2 regions of the Bacillus sp. JJ1562 genome follow, and region 2 is predicted to be linked to the other one. Evidence: riboswitches for the same ligand, from Rfam matches in the RefSeq annotation. Region 2 holds a riboswitch; the other holds the start of a gene.
The links. A riboswitch is a leader RNA that binds a small molecule or an ion and turns the genes downstream of it on or off. The one in region 2 is predicted to bind cyclic di-AMP.

Region 1: linked by a shared signal. The riboswitch ahead of V7097_RS19100 (dicarboxylate/amino acid:cation symporter) and the one ahead of V7097_RS25325 (cation:dicarboxylate symporter family transporter) in region 2 are both predicted to bind cyclic di-AMP.

The regions. Positions count from the first base shown of each region.
Region 1 covers NZ_JBALOQ010000034.1:104,018-108,784, forward strand. The annotation lists gene V7097_RS19075 (DUF421 domain-containing protein) at 1-68, shown strand, start outside; gene V7097_RS19080 (hypothetical protein) at 90-275, shown strand; gene V7097_RS19085 (hypothetical protein) at 295-573, shown strand; gene sstT (serine/threonine transporter SstT) at 859-2,094, shown strand; tRNA gene V7097_RS19095 (tRNA-Val) at 2,233-2,305, opposite strand; cyclic di-AMP (ydaO/yuaA leader) riboswitch at 2,480-2,634, shown strand; gene V7097_RS19100 (dicarboxylate/amino acid:cation symporter) at 2,773-4,002, shown strand; gene V7097_RS19105 (alpha/beta hydrolase) at 4,095-4,767, shown strand, end outside.
Region 2 covers NZ_JBALOQ010000072.1:6-4,772, reverse strand. The annotation lists gene V7097_RS25340 (AraC family transcriptional regulator) at 1-726, opposite strand, end outside; gene V7097_RS25335 (NAD(P)-dependent alcohol dehydrogenase) at 814-1,785, opposite strand; gene V7097_RS25330 (hypothetical protein) at 1,811-2,098, opposite strand; gene V7097_RS25325 (cation:dicarboxylate symporter family transporter) at 2,218-3,480, opposite strand; cyclic di-AMP (ydaO/yuaA leader) riboswitch at 3,594-3,749, opposite strand.

The DNA of each region.
Region 1 (4,767 bases), on a different contig from region 2:
ATTATAAAGATGTCTTCTTAGCTGAATGGCAAGAAGGCGACGGAATTTTTGTTCAAACCTTTTTGTAAAAACAGCCTGGAGGGATTTTTTTGAAAAAAACATTGATGTCTTTATTGACTATTTTCTTATTAGGAACATTAATAGGCTGTGCGCCGCCAAAAGATAAATCAAATCATGAGAATACGAATCAATCGGAAAAGAAAAAAGATGATAAAAAAATTAAAATAAAGGTCGCGAACGAAGAAGATGATAAAAAGGAAAAAAAGCATAAATAACAATTCGAGGTGATAATTCATGGATTTCCCTACTATACATACAAATTTTTGGGATGCAGTAATTGCAGTACCGCTCGTAATGATCATCACACAAATTGTAAAGAACATTTTTAAAATACCCAAAAAATATGTTCCGGCTGTAGCACTTATTATTGGATTGCTAATTTCTGTTTTTTACAGTCACAAACATAACTTACCTGCTGGTTTATTCATGGGCTGGTTTTATGGTTCTGCTGCAATTGGCTCTTATGCTTCACTCAAAACAACTATATTAGCATATCGGAAAAACAGTGAATAAATGGTAATGATTTAACTCTACATGAAACTGATAAAAAGCAGAATGTTTATGTTAGAATATAGTCTATGCTCAACCTTGGGCTATAGGCTTTTTTTATGTGAATTCTTTAGTACCATTGAGCAGTTTCGAATTAGCAGAAACATTTTTTTACTATAAGAATTTCCATCTTTTAAAATTTATTCACAATTGACAATTTTCGTGTTAAACTTACCAATATTATATTTTTCTTATAATATTCATACAAGCAGCAAAGGATGTAGACAACTATGAAAAAGGGGGAAGAATATGAAAAACATGTTTCACAAATGGAATCAAATCAGCCTTGTTAAACGAATACTTGCCGGTATTATCATAGGTATTCTTTTGGCTTTAGTAGTTCCTGACGGAGCCAATTGGGTTTCCATCTTCGGTACTTTATTTGTAGGTGCATTAAAAGCAGTTGCACCGATTCTGGTCTTATTCTTAGTTATTGACGCTATTGCAAAACATCGAAGTGGAACCAAAACAAATATCAAATTAATTATTGGTTTATACGCTATTAGTACATTCTTAGCTGGACTAATAGCTGTTGTGGCAAGCTTTATCTTTCCAGTTACATTGACGCTCGTTTCAAGTTCAGAAGACCTTTCACCACCTAGTGGAATCGTAGAAGTACTCGAAACATTGTTATTTAATGTAGTTGACAACCCAATCAGTGCTCTAATGAATGCAAATTATATTGGAATACTTGCTTGGGCAATTGTGCTTGGAATTGCTTTAAAAAATGCCAACGACACTACAAAAAACTTGCTTTCCAATGTTTCTGATGCGATTACTAGAATTGTAAAATGGGTAATCAGCCTAGCCCCTATCGGAATCATGGGCTTAGTGTTCAATGCAATTGTAACAAGTGGGGTTTCGGCTCTAATGGAATATGGAAAAATCCTAGCACTTCTACTAGGTTGTATGTTTTTTATTGCATTAGTTGTGAATCCATTGATTGTTTTTTTCTATACTCGTCAAAATCCATATCCGCTTGTCTTACGATGCTTAAGAGAAAGTGGAATTACAGCATTCTTTACTCGTAGTTCAGCTGCAAACATTCCAGTAAACATGAACCTATGTGAGAAACTTGGGTTAGATAAAGATACTTATTCAGTGTCAATCCCTTTAGGTGGTACGGTTAATATGGCTGGTGCAGCGGTAACGATTTCTGTCCTAACACTTGCAACAGTTCATACACTTGGCATTGAAGTGGATTTTGGAACAGCTCTTATTCTTAGTGTAATATCAGCTATATCAGCTGCAGGTGCTTCAGGTGTTGCTGGCGGATCATTATTACTTATTCCTCTGGCATCTAGCTTATTCGGAATTCCAAACGATGTCGCCATGCAAGTAGTTGGTGTTGGCTTTATCATTGGAGTCCTACAAGATTCTTGTGAAACTGCCCTTAACTCATCATCAGACGTACTATTTACAGCAACTGCTGAATACGCAAAAAAGCGTAAAGAAAAGAAGAAAGTTTTTAGTAAATCGGCTTAATTGCTAACCTAAAAAAGACAAAGGGAAATACAATCCCTTTGTCTTTTTTAGTATAAACTCCATTATTTCGAAATTGGATCTAACCTAACATAATAATTCATAAAAATAGCACTTGAGAAGTCTCAAGTGCTTGCTTGATGATTCCGATTGGGTTCGAACCAACGACCTCTACCCTGTCAAGGTAGCGCTCTCCCAGCTGAGCTACGGAATCACTATATATGAATAATTTATAATATACATCCGTTTGGGAAGTTTGTCAATTAGTTTCTATTAATTTTATTGAATTTTCATCCTAAGAAAATGTTAATATGGTAAAAATTATACAAAAGTAGTATTTCATAATGGCAAATTATAAGATATAAATATAATATTGAGGAGAATTTTAACTTAATATTCGCTGAATTCCCAATTTTTATGGGGAACGGGGGAACCATTAACGTGCAAAAGGGCACTTGGGGTGAATCCTTTATTAATAAAGGTAGGAGATACTCTTCATCCGAATCCGACAGCTAACCTCGTAAGCATCCGGAGAGAGCATTGTTGCACAAATCAACTTCACGGCCACGAGCCATACTCTCGTGGCTTTTTGTGTCTCTTTAAGAAGTATGCTTTTCACCCCAATTCTCATATCCCTTTTGATCCCGAGACATTCAACTACATCTTCGAGGAGGGTTTTTTATGTCTTTAACTAAAAAGATTTTATTAGGTTTAGGTTTAGGTGCGATTGTTGGTCTTATTTTGAATTTAACTTCACCGGCCGCTTTTGACATCGTTAATACCTACTTATTTGTTCCACTAGGTCAAATTTTCTTGAATTTAATTAAAATGCTTGTTGTTCCAATCGTCTTAATTTCTATTACTCTAGGTGTTGCAGGTCTTGGTGACCCTAAGAAGCTTGGACGAATTGGTGGAAAGACGATTACTTACTTTTTAGCAACAACTACGATTGCCATTACAATCGCAATCGTACTTGCCTCAATTTTCAAGCCTGGTGCGGGTGGAGGATTTGATACAGAGGGCGCTACCTACGATGGGGCAACTGAAGCTCCTCCTGTTATGGAGACATTAATAAATATTATCCCAACGAATCCTATTACAGCGATGAATAATGCAGATATGCTTCAAATTATTGCATTTGCTATTTTTATAGGTTTAGCTTTAACGGTTTTAGGTGAAAAAACAAAAGGTATTTTAAATTTATTTGAACAAGCAAATGAAATCATGATGTATCTTGTTAATCTCGTCATGAAAACGGCTCCATACGGAACGTTTGGTTTAATTGCAACTGCAATTGGGGGCCAAGGTTATGCTGCAATTAAAGCAATGCTCGGTTATTTCTTGATTGTACTTGCGGGCTTACTCATCCATTCAGTTGTCACATATGGTGGTACGATTGCATTTATGGCAAAACGAAGTCCTATCGAGTTCTTTAAAGGTTTCGCGCCAGCAATGACAGTAGCATTTAGTACCTCGAGTAGTAATGCAACACTACCAGTTTCAATGGAAACTGCTCAAAAGAATCTAAAGGTTCCTGAACAAATTAGTAGCTTTGTTCAACCATTAGGTGCAACAATCAATATGGATGGAACAGCTATTATGCAAGGTGTTGCGACTATCTTTATTGCACAGGTATATGGCTTTGACCTCACATTTTCTCAAATTTTAGTGGTAATCTTAACTGCAGTACTTGCAAGTATTGGCACAGCAGGTGTTCCAGGCGTTGGTTTAATCATGCTTGCGATGGTACTTCAAGCGGTTGGTTTGCCACCAGAAGGTATTGGGTTAATCATCGGTATAGACCGGTTACTTGATATGACACGTACAGCAGTTAATATTACGGGTGATGCCGCATGTGCAGTATATGTTACAGAATCTGAAAAGAAACATATGGATAAAGTATCTGCTTAATTAGTTATGTGCGCGACAGGATTTTTCCTGTCGCTTTCCTTTTTTAAAAGATATAATAAGTTTGTAAATTCTTTGCTGGGAGGATTATTAAGATGACGGTTAATAAGGGTACAGTTAGGGAAATGACTATACATAGTAAGATATTAAATGAGAAGATTGAGCTTATTGTTTATTTGCCAGCAGCCTTCTCTCCCCTCTATAAATACAATGTTCTAATCGCTCAGGATGGGCGAGATTATTTTAATCTTGGCAGGGTTGCACGAGTTGCTGATAAGCTATTAGAAACAGGTGAAATCAGCAATACCATTATTGTGGGGGTTCCTTATAAAAGTGTTGCAGATCGCCGTAAGAAGTATCACCCTGATGGTGAGCAGCATCATTTATATAAGCGTTTTTTAGGGGGAGAACTTGTACCATTTCTTGATCAGGAATTTCCAACCTATCAAATGGGCCAAGGTCGCGCACTAATTGGGGATTCACTGGCAGCAACTATTTCCCTCTTAACAGCGCTGGAATACCCTCATACTTTTGGAAAGGTGATTATGCAATCACCTCTAGTAAATGAACAGGTTATCCAGATGGTTGAAAATTTTGAAGAACCACATCTACTTGAGTTGTACCATGTCATTGGAACAGGTGAAACTGAAGTGAAAACGACAACAGGTGATATTGAAGATTTTTTAACACCAAACCGAGAATTGCATAACATCATTGTGAAAAAGGGCTATCCCTATTTTTATGAGGAATTTAATGGAAACCACACAT
Region 2 (4,767 bases):
GAGATTACGATAGCCTAATGCATCAGCCACTTCTGTAACTGTCATTCCCGTATAATGCAGTAAATGCTCCGCTCTTTTGATACGAGCCTCCACAATATAGGACTTGATAGGCTGACCGATAATTTCCTTAAATTTTAGTGAGAAGTAACGGGGTGAAAAGCTTGCACGAGCTGCTAAGCTTTCAACCGTATGTTCTTTGCCAGGGTGTTGTTGCACGTAATTTGCCACTTCCCTAATAGCGGACAAAAGAGAATGTTGTGCTGGTTCTACTTGTTCGTTGACCTGATGCTCCTCCCGCAATAGCAGGATCATTAATTGTTTAAGGATTAGCTTTGCTTCCGTTTCTGCCCCAAACGTTTTGATTAAAAATAAACGAACATATCTTGTTAAAAGAGACTCAAAAGCGATTGCATCTTGCATCATCCGATAAGAAGCCGGTAATAAAGCTGGTAGATTCTCTAAATCAAAATGGATGTATGTTAACTTGAGTGGATTCTGAGGATTATGGGTGGCCGTGACCCAATCGCCTGGTAGGAATAAGAAACAGCTTCCTTTTTTTATAGAATAAACCTTCCCGTTTAAAACTAAATTCCCTTCCCCACTCCAAACATATAGCAAATCATAGTTAGGAATGGGTACCTTTCGTTTCCATTGCCAGTTAGGTTCACAGGTAATTGTCGCAAACGTTGGTTTTAAGATAAATTGCTCAGGGTTTAAATTAAGCATATTGTTTCCTCCCGCCTGCACGATACTTCGATTATTACTAGGATATGAAATCAACCAATCATGTATTGGATAACGTATACTTTTTTATTAGATTGTTATTACAACTTTCCCCTGTGAATGTCCTTGTTCAAAATATTGAAATGCATTTGGAACCTCACTTAAGGAATAGGTACTATCAATAACTGGCTTTACTTTTCCTTCCTCAATAAGCTCTTTCATAAACACTAAATCTTTTTGGTTCGCCCTCTGCAAGAAGGTGATAAATTTCTTTTTTCCAATCATTGAAAACCAAGATCCTAGTGTCATTGTTTGAAACATTTGACGTTGTTCTGTACCACCAACATGAACAAATATCCCATCCTCTTTAAGCTTTCCTTTATAGGTTGAGATGGATTGACCTCCATTCACCCCGAGAATCAAATCATAGGTCTGATCATAGCTCTTAATGTCTTCTTTTTTATAATCAATAACATGATCAGCGCCAAGTGACCTTACGATGTCAACGTTTCTCGTACTCACCACAGCCGTCACCTCAGCACCAAAAGCCTTCGCAATTTGAACGGCAAATGTTCCCACACCACCTGAAGCACCATGAATCAGTACTTCCTGTCCAGCCTTTACCTTCCCTTTATCCCTTATAGCTTGTAAAGCTGTGGTAGCTGCCATCGGCACGGCTGCTGCTTCGGTAAATGAAACATTATTAGGTTTTAAAGCCAAAGCTTTTTCATCGACAACTACATATTCCGCAAACGCACCCCAGCCACTGCTAGATAAGTCTCCATACACTTCATCTCCCACCAGAAATTGGGTAACATCCTCACCTATAGCCTCGACGATTCCAGCCATGTCTCCACCAGGAATAGGGTATTTCGGTTTCCTAAACCCAAATGCTAACCGGGCTGGCAATGGTTTGCCTGTTAATAAAACAAGATTTCCAAAATTAATCGATGACGCATGAACTCTTACTAATACTTGATTTTGCTTAGGTGTGGGTGTAGCGACCTCACTAAGTTTAAGTGTATCTGGTGATCCATAGCTTTCAGAGATAATTGCTTTCACTGTCTGTCCTCCTTTTAAACCTTTTTTAATATTGTAGTTGTAAAAAGAAAATGCAGAATTGACTTAAGTTAAGCTGGATATAGTTAAGGAAAGTTGTTAATTGAATTCGCTTTTTAATTCTACTTAATGACTCTGTTGTCATCCTAGGTAGGTTCCCAATTGATGCTGAGGTATGTTTGAAGAGATCTGTTCGATCGTTTTCTTCTGGAGTAGATCGAATAAATTTTGCGAAATCATTTTGAGCCTGGGTAAAGTAGTTTCCCATCGTGCGGTGGGTTATGGTTTCAAGTTCCGTGTCAAGTCTCCTTTTCATTTTATTAGCTCTTTATGACAATAGTACCATTTCCATCCATACCGGAATATAACTTTTTAAGGCTAAACAAAAAAAAGACCCTCAACATGACGAGTTGAGAGTCTTAATATATCAGCTTTTTATGAAGCTTCTTGCATACTTTTAACTTCTACAGGAGGGTTAAATTTACCTTCCCATTTCGCAACAACGAGCGCTGCTAATGAATTTCCTACCACGTTAACGGCAGTACGTCCCATATCTAGAATACGGTCAATACCAGCAATAAATGCTAACCCTTCAGCAGGTAAACCAATTGTACTAAATGTCGCTAATAGCACCACAAAGGATACACCAGGTACTCCTGCCATTCCTTTAGATGTGACCATCAAGACTAACATTAGTGTAATTTGTTCCCAAATGCTGAGATGAATGCCGTACATTTGAGCAATAAATAATGATGCTATTGCTTGATATAAAACAGAACCATCTAAATTAAACGAGTAGCCTGTTGGAATAACGAAAGTTGCAATATGTTTTGGACTTCCGGCTTTCTCCATCTTGTCCATAATTTTTGGAAGTACGGTTTCCGAGCTTGCTGTTGAAAAAGCTAAAATGAGCTCTTCTTTGATCATCTTCAATAATTTAAAGATATTGAGCCCAATGAATTTTGCTAACAAGCCTAAAACAACAATAACAAAGAAAATCATTGTTCCATAAACAGTAAGAGCTAGCTTACCTAGTGGAATAAGGGATGCGAAACCATATTTAGAAATCGTTACACCGATTAATGCAAAAACACCAATTGGGGCATACTTCATAAATAAGTTCGTAACATAGAACATGGCATTTGCCATACCTTCAAAGAAACGTAAAGCTGGTTTCCCTTTTTCACCAATCGCTGCAATACCTAGACCGAATACGACTGCAAAGAAGATGATTGCTAGCATATCGCCTTCAACCATCGCTTGAAGTGGATTGGTCGGAACAATATGAAGCAATGTGTCGGTAATCGATTTGCCTTCTTGTTCCTCAGATGTATTGACATAACCAGAGATATCACTTTGCTCTAGCTTGTCCATATTTAGACCAGCACCAGGCTGAAAAATATTGGCAGAAATAAGACCGATTGCAATCGCAATTAATGTCATTCCGATAAAATAAGTCAGCGATTTAGCACCTAACTTACCAACAGATTTAATATCACCAACGCCAGCAATCGCAACGATGATACTAGAAAGAACGATTGGGACAACAATCATTTTAATGAGTCGGATAAATAGATCACCGAACGGCTGTAAGAAACTTTGTGCAGTTGGATTTCCATAGAAAATCCCACCGACGATAATACCTAATACAAGACCGATAAAAATTTGAGTTGCTAAACTTAATTTAAACTTTTTCATAAATTACCTCACCCTCTTGATGTTTTGTATAAACCTAATGTTTAGGTAAGGGAAACAAATGAATACGATAAAAACACAAAAAAAGGCTAGTGTGCTTTACTAGTCTATCGCTTTCGTTTCCTCTAAAATGCTTACGAGGTTAGCTTTCAGGTTAGGACTAAGGGAAACTTTAAGCCCCTTCTTTGATAAGAATTCACCGATAGCGGAAATAATCCGCATAAAAAATTTGGGTCCCCCGCTCTTAAAATAAGATTAAGCGAAATAATGATTAATTAAATATTATCATTAAAATAGTATTTTAGTAAACTATTTGTTATTTCCAGTGGGGGTGTGGGGGTCTCAATACGATAAAAATACGTAAAAAACGACGTCTTTGTTGAAAACGTCGTTATAAAGTACTATTTAATTGATACTGGTGGCCGGGGTTGAAAATGTTTAATAGTTATTGAGTTTATAAGATTTAGTAATGGTGTTGTGTAATATTTGTGTTAAATGATTTGGATGTGAAAAATCTTAAAAATAGATGAATATTTTTCCCTTCATTTTTCATACCGCGTATACTTGTATTTTGCAGAGAAAAAACACACACAGTTGCAATTGCTCATACAGATTATTGCAACTTGACACGGAGCCTCTATGGAAATGCTCCTTTAGCCACGAAGCCAGTAGACATAAGGCTTGGCTATGCCATGAAGGCTAGCATGCCCACTTCTCCATGTAAAGTTGCAGCGTAATTTTTTCATTGAAAACTCTGCACTATTTTGCAAAACACAGCGTATACTACATATTATAAATAGAAATACATAATTTTAAAAATGCAAAGCAAACTATCAATTAGTCATCCACAACTTTATTTACTATTTTTACTAATTTCGTCCTCAATCTAAATTGATTTTTTAGTTTCTTGAAAGGAAGCTTATTGACTGCAAGCATTAGGCAATGAGCTATTGGAATCGTTAAATCATTTTGAAATAGAATTGACGGACCTTTTTTGTCATGAATATTAATAAAATCCGCCATTAATATTTACCCATTCAGATCTTTTCTCTTTATTAAAATAAAGTTTTGGAATTTAATCTTTTTCATCGTATTCTGGGAATCAAACCAAGGAATTAGCACACTCTCAATCAATGAGAGTATATTATCCATAAGTTTTTTGGGAAATATCATTTCAAGATAATAAAAGTTATGTAATTCAAGGATACTTATTCGAACAAGATATGTTTTCTTTTCAGATTGGTCATATTTCCTTTTTTAGACCTCTTTTTAACAATAGACTTTTACCTA